One region of the Providencia stuartii genome, then DNA from elsewhere that is predicted to be linked to it. Evidence: predicted binding sites of a transcription regulator. Region 1 holds the regulator's gene; each other region holds the start of a gene.
What was found. The regulator PhoB, encoded in region 1, activates phosphate uptake and scavenging genes when phosphate is short. The targets are predictions, from matches to a motif close to CTGTCATAAAACTGNCNNAT.

Region 1 (3,292 bases):
CTTTGTCAACAACCTCAAGCGGCTGTATGCCGCTTTTAGTCGGGTAATCATGACCTCTTTATGCTGTTTTATTCGCCTTTTTATCTACGACAATTAACACTGGCGGTAAGGTAAATGAGAATTCACTCCCCTTGCCTAACTGACTGGTTATCACTAACTGGCTGTTATGATGCTGCAAAGCATGCTTAACGATAGCAAGACCTAATCCCGTCCCCCCACCAGTTTGGCGAGACCTCGCTTTATCAACACGATAAAAACGTTCCGTTAAGCGAGGAATATGCTCTGCGGGGATCCCTGCACCATTATCTGTCACACTAAAGCGCGCGCCATTATGTGTTTTTTGCCAACCTACACGAATTGTCGTCCCTTCCGGTGTGTGCATAATGGCATTATAGACAAGGTTCGCTACCGCACTACGTAATTGCTCTTCATTACCATAAACACGTAACTTTTCATCCACTGAAAATACCAATTGCTGTCGGCCTTGGCTTAAACTTATTGCCTCCTGCTCTATCATTTTTAAAATGACCGGAATATTCACTTGTTCATCTAAATTGATATGAGGCGCGACTTCAATACGAGATAATTGCAGTAATTGTTTCACTAAATTATCCATCCGATGTGCTTGCTCTTGCATCACCATCAAGGCTTTTTTATTTGCCGGAGAAGTATTTTCTTGGTCTTCCAATACTTCAAGATAACCTTGAATGACTGTCAACGGTGTCCGTAGCTCATGACTAACGTTCGCAAAGAAATCTCTACGCGATTTTTCTAAGCGACGCTTTTCAGTGACATCACGAGCCACCATTAGGAGCTGGTCTTCGCTATAAGGCAAGATACGAAATTCGACAATAGCGCCACTGTTTAACTCTATCGTTAACGCTTGCTCATAATTTTGTAACGTGAAATACCGACTAAAGTCAGGATAGCGCAATAAATTAAAAATAGGTTGCCCGCTATCTTCCGGCCAACGAAAACCTAATAGGTGCTGGGCATGCCGATTACACCAAAAAATGTTACCTTCAAGAGTCATCATCACAACCGCATCCGGTAAAGACTCTGCCCCACTGCGAAAGCGTTTAATCAATTGGCCTAATTCACGACGGCGTTTACGGTTTCGTTGTTGAAGTTGGTAGATGCCATAAAATATGGGTTCCCACCCCCCTTTGCCATCAGGTGGAAGCATACTGCGATCAAGCCATAACCAATATGAAAGCTTCATCAGGTTATAGCTATGCCAAATTAAGGCCGCCGCCAATGAAATCACTAAAAGCCATGCTAGATGGCCGATGAAAATAGACAATATTAAGGCTGGTAAGATAAATAAAAACAGCCCCCAAACTAGCTGCTTCCATGATAAGCGTTCAAGCAAACTGGAATCTCCTGTTATTTCTCAGTAGCGCACTGAAAAGCGATAGCCAGTGCCACGAACCGTTTGAACCATTTTATCATGCCCTTCCGTCTCTAATGCTTTTCTGAGACGACGAATATGAACATCAACCGTTCTATCTTCAACATACACATTCGCCCCCCACACATAATTGAGTAACTGTTCACGGCTATATACGCGTTCGGGGTGAGTCATAAAGAAATGCAATAATTTATATTCCGTTGGCCCCATATCAATAGGCACATCGTTACTGCTAACGCGGTGAGACGTTGGGTCGAGTGTTAACCCATTCATTTCAATAATATCTTCAGTCGCCATTGGCGAAATACGGCGTAAAATGGCTTTTACTCGCGCGACTAACTCTTTAGGCGAAAAAGGCTTGATTAGATAGTCATCTGCACCAACTTCCAATCCCTTTACGCGATCTTCTTCTTCTCCCCTTGCTGTTAGCATCATCACAGGAACATCGCGAGTATCACTGTCACGTTTCATGTGCTTAATCACTTGAATACCGGATCCGCCTGGGATCATCCAATCCAATAGAACTAGGTCAGGTAATGGGTCAACCAACTGCGCAATCGCGGAATCATAATCATCAGCTTCAATAGACTGAAAACCATTCTGCTCCAGTACAAAACAAACCATTTCTCGGATGGGCGCTTCATCTTCAACAACTAGAATGCGTCTTGCCATGATTAATCCTGTAAATAAGAAGAGATTATTAAAAGTGAAACCATTATGCGTCACTTTTATGACAGAATTATGAATCCTGTCATCCAATGACACGACTCTTTTCTATATTAGTGGTAAATTGTCATTTTAGTGAAATAAACTTGTCATACATAATGCCGTGAATGGATTTATCTTCATACGGCATCATCATCTACTGGGCAATATGCCTAACATCTCTTCCCACTCAATTCGCTATTTGTTCTGATATTGCCATTAACGACCTCTAATAAGGTATACTCATCATCGCAACTCTATCAAGCAGCAGGAATCAGCCCTTATGCGTATCATTCATACCTCCGACTGGCACCTTGGCCAATATTTTTTCACCAAAAACCGAGCTGTTGAGCATCAACACTTTTTAACTTGGCTGATTGAGCAAGTTAAACAATACCAAGTGAATGCCGTGATCGTTGCCGGAGATATTTTTGACACAGGCTCCCCGCCTAGCTATGCGAGAGAACTTTACAACCAATTCGTTGTGTCACTCCAACAAACTGGCTGCCAGCTAGTCATACTGAGTGGTAATCATGATTCCGTTTCGGTCTTAAACGAAACCAGCTCGTTGCTTGCGTATTTAAATACCCAGGTTGTCACCTCTGGCAGCCATCCACAGGTGATCACCTTAAAAAATGCACAAGGCCAACCTGGGGCACTACTTTGTGCCATTCCTTTTCTACGACCAAGAGATATTCAATTGAGCGTGGCAGGACAAAGCAGCGAAGAAAAACAGCTATCACTACAGACCGCGATTAGCGAGTATTACCAAAATAGCTATCAACTAGCAGTACAACAACGGGCATCACTCGGATTAGATATCCCTATTATTGCCACTGGCCACCTAACGGTTGTCGGCGCCGAAGTGTCCGATTCTGTGCGCGATATCTATATTGGTAGCTTGGATGCATTCCCTTCCGGCGCATTTCCTCCTGCTGATTACATCGCATTAGGGCATATTCACCGCCCACAAACGATTGGGGGACAGCAACATATCCGTTACTCTGGCTCTCCTATTGCTCTAAGTTTTGATGAGGCTCAGCAACAAAAAAGTGTCTGTATGGTGGAGTTTGACGGCCATCAAATCTCACAAATTTGTCAGCTCCCTATTCCTCTATTTCAGCCACTACAAACATTAAAAGGCTCACTTGCTGACATTGAAAAGCAATTAAAGAC
Region 2 (3,292 bases), 660 kb from region 1:
TTGAACCCCCATTTTCGTCACCTAGCCACTGCTCTTCGAGTAATTCTACCTGATGGAGTAAGGCTAATAGCTTTTGCCCTTGCTCTGTGGGATGTGGCGGAACTGTTCGAACGAGTAGCGGTTGACCAAATAGATTTTCTAATTGTTTGATCCGCTGTGAAACCGCAGATTGTGTAATACACAGTTTTTGAGCCGCTCTCTCAAATCCTCTTTCACGAATGACAGCATCCAGTGCTTGCAACGCGCGGTAATCAGGGCGCTTCATTAGGGGGTATTCTCCTTGTTGTTATTCTACTACTCACTATGCCATATTTTATTTCAGAACTCCTGTAATATTGATGACAATGTGTGAATCACAGAATACAACGAACAAAGCTGACCTTGTTAAGGGTCCGTTATATAATAGGCTTATTCAACAAACTTTATTTACTTGTGAAAAATAATAGAAGGCATGGGCATGACTCAGGACGAACTAAAAAAAGCAGTAGGTTGGGCAGCATTAGAATACGTAAAACCGGGTACGATCGTGGGGGTTGGCACAGGCTCTACTGCTTCTCATTTTATTGATGCACTGGCGACCATGAAAGGCCAAATTGAAGGCGCGGTATCAAGTTCTGAAGCATCAACCGCTAAGCTTAAATCATTAGGTATCCCTGTACTTGACTGTAATGATGTCGACTCACTGGATGTTTATGTTGATGGTGCAGATGAAATTGACCATCATATGAATATGATCAAAGGTGGTGGAGCGGCTTTAACACGTGAAAAAATCGTTGCAGCTATTTCTAAAACATTTGTTTGTATTGTTGATGAGTCAAAACAAGTGGATGTATTGGGCAAATTTCCACTGCCTGTTGAAGTGATCCCGATGGCGCGTAGCTATGTTGCGAGAGAGCTTGTTAAGTTAGGTGGAACACCTGAATATCGTCAAAATGTTGTGACAGATAATGGTAATGTTATTTTAGATGTTCACAACCTTAGCATTGTTGACCCCGTTGCTCTTGAAAATAAAATCAATGGGATAGCAGGCGTTGTAACGGTAGGCCTATTTGCAAATCGCGGTGCTGATGTTGTTTTAATGGGAACGTCTGCCGGTGTTAAAACCATTAAATAAATTAGCATGACAATCATGATTTGATTGTCATCGCCTTACCTAGCCGTCAATCAGATAAGCCAGCCATTATGTGGTTGGCTTATTTTTTATGTGGCATGGATTTTTGTTATCTATTTTAGCGGTATCACTGACCCGTAAAAAATTTCACTAATTTTTATTTATGATTATTTTGGTGATATATCTCACACTAATGCTTATAGTGCAGGCAAAATCCTTATTTTGTGTTACTCACCCTGATTTTCTACCATATTACTTCTTTTTCATCGCGTTTAGTGAGAGGGGCTAGGCAAACGATTGTATTGATACTGTGCCGTTTTTTGCTATGTTGGTACACGGTCAGTTCATCTGTTACAAATCTTAAGCATGATAGGGTAGGGTAAATGGTCAAAGTATCTTTGGAAAAAGACAAAATTAAATTTTTACTATTGGAAGGGGTTCACCAAAGCGCGGTTGATAATTTAAAAGCAGCAGGTTATACCAACATTGAATATCACAAAAGTGCGTTGTCGGACGAAGAATTAAAAGAAGCAATTAAAGATGCGCGTTTTGTTGGTATTCGTTCCCGTACTCATCTGACTGAAGACATTTTTGCAGCAGCTGAAAAATTGGTTGCTGTTGGTTGTTTTTGTATCGGTACAAACCAAGTGGATTTAGATGCTGCGGCTAAACGCGGTATCCCAGTTTTTAATGCACCGTTCTCAAATACCCGTTCTGTCGCTGAGATGGTGCTTGGTCAATTACTGTTATTGTTACGTCGCATACCTGAAGCGAACATGAAAGCGCACCGCGGTATTTGGGAAAAACAAGCTAAAGGTTGTTTTGAAGCGCGCGGTAAGCGTCTAGGGATTGTGGGTTATGGTCATATCGGTACTCAGCTAGGTATATTGGCTGAAGGCATTGGTATGGATGTTTATTTTTATGATATCGAAAATAAACTGCCTCTCGGTAACGCGACACAGGTGCGCTCAATGGCTGAGCTATTGAACATGAGTGATGTGGTCAGCTTGCATGTGCCTGAAACAGCGAGCACCAAGAATATGTTTGCAAAAGAGCAGTTTGAATTGATGAAGCCAGGGGCTATTTTCATTAACGCTTCACGCGGAACAGTCGTTGATATTCCTGCTTTAGCCGATGCCCTTGAGAGTAAACATTTATCGGGTGCCGCTGTCGATGTCTTCCCAACTGAGCCTGCTGCTAATAATGATCCGAATGATCCCTTCATTAGTGAGCTAATCAAATTTGATAATGTGATTTTGACTCCGCATATCGGTGGTTCAACGGAAGAAGCGCAAGAAAATATTGGGCTAGAAGTCGCAAGTAAATTAGCGAAATATTCAGACAATGGTTCGACGCTTTCTGCGGTGAACTTCCCTGAAGTTTCTCTGCCAGTTCATACAGAAGATACTAACCGTTTACTGCATATTCACGAAAACCGTCCTGGTATGATGAATAGCATTAACCAAGTATTTACTGAAAATAATATTAACGTTGTTGGTCAGTATTTACGTACTTCAGGAAACGTAGGTTACGTTGTTATTGATATTATCACTCAACAACCTGACCACGCTGACGATATCTTGGTTAAATTGAAACAATTGCCGGGAACGATCCGCGCACGATTATTATATTAATCGTTAACCAACGAGATTGAATACACATGATGGCACTGGATCACCAGTGCCATATTTTTTGGGGCGTAATAATTTCAGGTAGCGGGATATCCCAATGTGCCACAGGGAGCAAGGGAACGCGCTGGCAATCGTGTGCCAAACCAATGGGGTAAAAGCCTTTCTGTTGCCAGTTAGCTAAGGTTCTATCATAAAAGCCACCCCCCATGCCTAAACGTTGGCCTTGTTCATCAAAGGCAACTAATGGGATCATCATGATATCTAACTGATTGATAGGTAGCACTTGAGTGACATCGAGTGGTGGCTCATCGATGTTAAATCTATTTTTGATTAATTGCGTCGTTGGCGCATAGTTTAAAAACAGCAGATGATGACGGCTAAAGGGGTGTAATACAGGTAGGTAGACTTTTTTATCCTGTTGCCAGAGTGCATCGATTAAGGGCTGGGTATGGATCTCACCATCGAAAGAAAGAAACAAAGCAATGTGCTGCGCTTGAGCAATTTTAGGGTGAGATAAAGTCTGCTGTACGATTTTTTTCGCGGCCAGTTG
Region 3 (3,292 bases), 200 kb from region 1:
GTTCCACCAATTTATGGAAAAACATTATCTCAATCATTGAGTTTGAAATATTAATTTGATAGTAATGTTCGCTATTAAATTAGCTCTCAATGGAAGTTGATGTGAAATCGTTACCTTTAATTGGTTGTATTTTATTTTCGTCATCTGCGATGGCGGCGGTATCGGAGTGTATTCGTTTAGATGAATTATCTTCTTCTATTCAGGGTATTCATGATAGTGAAGGTCATAGCTGTTTATTCGTTGAAATTTCTGATAAACAGTATATCCGCCAAGAGGGGGATGGGATCTCAGATATCGTACTTACTGACAGTACTAAAACACCAATCCGTGTACTGCTGCAAAAAATGCCACACGCAGAGCCTCACTCCGTCTCTTATATTGTCCCTGCTCAGGGGCAATATTATCTCAATTTACAGGGCGCCCCTGCTCAGCCATGGAATCTTAAATTCAACTTATCGAATTACCAGCCTTTGGCGATTGAGGCAGAAAATAAAATTGATAGCCCTAAGTTACAGGCATTGATTGATAAACACCTGAAGGAGAAAACGACAGATGCTTTTTGGCGAGAGGTGAAAGAACAGGGAACCCCGCTCGTTGAGGAGTATAAGAAAGGGCAGCAGAAAGTCACTTTTTTATGGCGTGGAGCAAAAGCGAATGCTTATATTTTAGGTGCCCCTTCAGGTAACCATGAGACCATGGCTCATATACCGAATACGGATATTTGGTACCGCACTTTTATCGTGCCGAATGATACGTTATCGCAATATAAAATTGCGCCAGATGTGCCAAAAGTGACAGAAGGTGGGTTTGCGCAGCGCAAGGCAATTCTAGCAACAGCACAAGCGGATCCTTTCAACGCACAGGCGATCCCATCACTGCTAAATGATCGCTATAATCGTTTCTCATTATTGTCACTATCACCCGAAAAACGTCAATGTCACTTTGCTCAGATAGAAGGTCATCAACTTAATGGTCAATTGACATCATTTAGCTTCCACAGCAATGTGCTGAATAATGATCGACAAATTTATGTGTATCGCCCTAAGGCGGCCATGAAGCAACCTGCCGTATTCGTTTTGTTAGATGGGCAAATCTATCTACAAACATACAAAATGGCTGAATTTTTTGATAAGTGGATGTCAGAAGGAGCCATACCACCGATGTATGTGGTATTTGTCGATAGCATTAGCTCTGAGCGCAGAAATGTGGAGCTACCACCAAACGCTGAGTTCCCTGCTATGCTTGCTAAAGAGCTTATGCCTGTTTTAGCAACCAAAGGTATTCAAGCGCCTGCAAAATCCACCATTATTGCGGGGTCGAGTTATGGTGGTTTGGGGGCGACTTGGAATGCCCTGTCACATCCTGAATTATTCGGGAATGTCCTCAGTATGTCCGGTTCTTATTGGTGGGCACCTAAAGGCAAAGATCCTGAATGGCTAATCCGCGAAATCGAACAAATGTCGAAAAAACCGTTACGTTTTTATCTTGAGGCAGGGTTATTCGAACAGCGTGGTAGTTGGGGTGGGATAATCCAAAATCATTATCGATTATTGGATGTGTTAAAGCATAAAGGGTATCAAGTGGAGGCCGAAGAGCTTCCGAGTGGCCATGATTATGTTTCTTGGTGTGAAACCTTATATCAAGGGACTCGTTATTTGATGGCTGAACCACCGAAATAATAATGTCATCTATTAGTGATAGAAAATGCAAAAAGCAGTCTTTATTGGACTGCTTTTTTTGCATATTATGGCAATCGTCTTCTTTTCGACACAAAAGCGTCATTCAACTGTCATCTAGCAGGATTAGCATGCCAGTCATTATTTGAAGCAATTACATATTTAACTTCTTTTATTGGCAAGGAAATGATTATGATGAATCATTGCATGAAATCGATTCTAGCTGTAGCAGTAAGTTCAATAGTTTTTGGTAGTATTATTCCCGCCTCCGCATCCACGTCTAAAGATGATGCTGCTTTACAACACCGAGCTGCACAAGGTGATGTTACCCAATTTGGTGGTGCTCGTCGTTTAACCCAAGAACAAACAGATATTATGAAATCTGCGCTTCATAACGAGCAAGCGAAAAACGTGATTCTGTTTATTGGTGATGGTATGGGAGACTCTGAAATTACCGTCGCACGTAACTATGCAGAAGGCGCAGGTGGTTTCTTTAAAGGCATTGATGCATTGCCTATCACGGGTCAATATACTCACTATGCATTAAGTAAAAAAACACAAAAACCTGACTATGTTACCGACTCATCTGCTTCTGCAACGGCATGGTCTACTGGTGTAAAAACCTATAATGGCGCCTTAGGTGTCGATGTATTCGGTAAAGACCATGAAACCTTACTTGAGATTGCTAAACGTAATGGTAAAGCGACTGGTAATGTTACGACTTCTGAGTTGCAAGACGCGACACCTGCTGCACAATTTTCTCATGTGACAGGTCGTAAATGTTATGGACCTGAAGAAACGTCTGAAAAATGTGCAACCAATGCCTTAGAGAATGGTGGTCGTGGTTCAATCACTGAGCAACTACTGGTTACCCGCGCGGATGTCACGTTAGGGGGTGGTGCGAAGAGCTTTAAACAAGTTGCAAAAGCGGGTGATTACCAAGGTAAAACCTTAGAAGAGCAAGCAAAGGAACGTGGCTTTAATATTGTTCGTGATGCGAAATCCTTAGATGCAGTCACTGTTGCTAACCAAGACAAACCTGTTTTAGGCCTATTCCATGACGGTAATATGGCTGTTGCTTGGGAAGGCCCTAAAGCGACATATCATGGCAATATTGATAACCCGCCGCTTGAGTGTAAACCGAATTCTAAGTTAGATCCAAATGCGCCAACGTTGGCTCAAATGACTAAAAAAGCGATCGAGTTATTAGAAGTTAACCCTAATGGTTTCTTCTTACAGGTTGAGAGTGCTTCCATCGATAAAAAGAATCATAGCGCGAATCCATGTGGTCAAATTGGTGAAACAGTGGCGTTGGATGAGGCCGTACAGGTTGGTTTAGAGTTTGCGAAAAAACATGGGGACACACTAATTATTGTGACAGCTGACCATGCTCACTCTAGCCAAATTGTTCCTCAAGGCGTTAAAGCACCTGGCTTGACTCAAGCTCTGATTACAAAAGATGGTTCCGTCATGGTCGTTAACTACGGTAACTCTGAAACGGAGTCGCAGGAGCATACTGGCACTCAATTACGCGTTGCAGCATATGGCCCACATGCTGCTAACGTCATGGGATTGACTGACCAAACCGATTTGTTCTTTACCATGCGTGATGCCAT

Region 2: a site for PhoB is predicted at 1,460-1,479, ahead of serA (phosphoglycerate dehydrogenase). Genes of this name have one in related genera too.
Region 3: a site for PhoB is predicted at 1,776-1,795, ahead of phoA (alkaline phosphatase). Genes of this name have one in related genera too.

The regions. Positions count from the first base shown of each region.
Region 1 covers NZ_CP119546.1:856,956-860,247, reverse strand. The annotation lists gene phoR (phosphate regulon sensor histidine kinase PhoR) at 59-1,372, opposite strand; gene phoB (phosphate regulon transcriptional regulator PhoB) at 1,394-2,083, opposite strand; gene sbcD (exonuclease subunit SbcD) at 2,400-3,292, shown strand, end outside.
Region 2 covers NZ_CP119546.1:1,520,227-1,523,518, forward strand. The annotation lists gene P2E05_RS06510 (LysR family transcriptional regulator ArgP) at 1-265, opposite strand, end outside; gene rpiA (ribose-5-phosphate isomerase RpiA) at 458-1,114, shown strand; gene serA (phosphoglycerate dehydrogenase) at 1,495-2,745, shown strand; gene P2E05_RS06525 (5-formyltetrahydrofolate cyclo-ligase) at 2,786-3,292, opposite strand, start outside.
Region 3 covers NZ_CP119546.1:655,638-658,929, forward strand. The annotation lists gene P2E05_RS02795 (DUF3156 family protein) at 1-40, shown strand, start outside; gene P2E05_RS02800 (alpha/beta hydrolase-fold protein) at 102-1,679, shown strand; gene phoA (alkaline phosphatase) at 1,869-3,292, shown strand, end outside.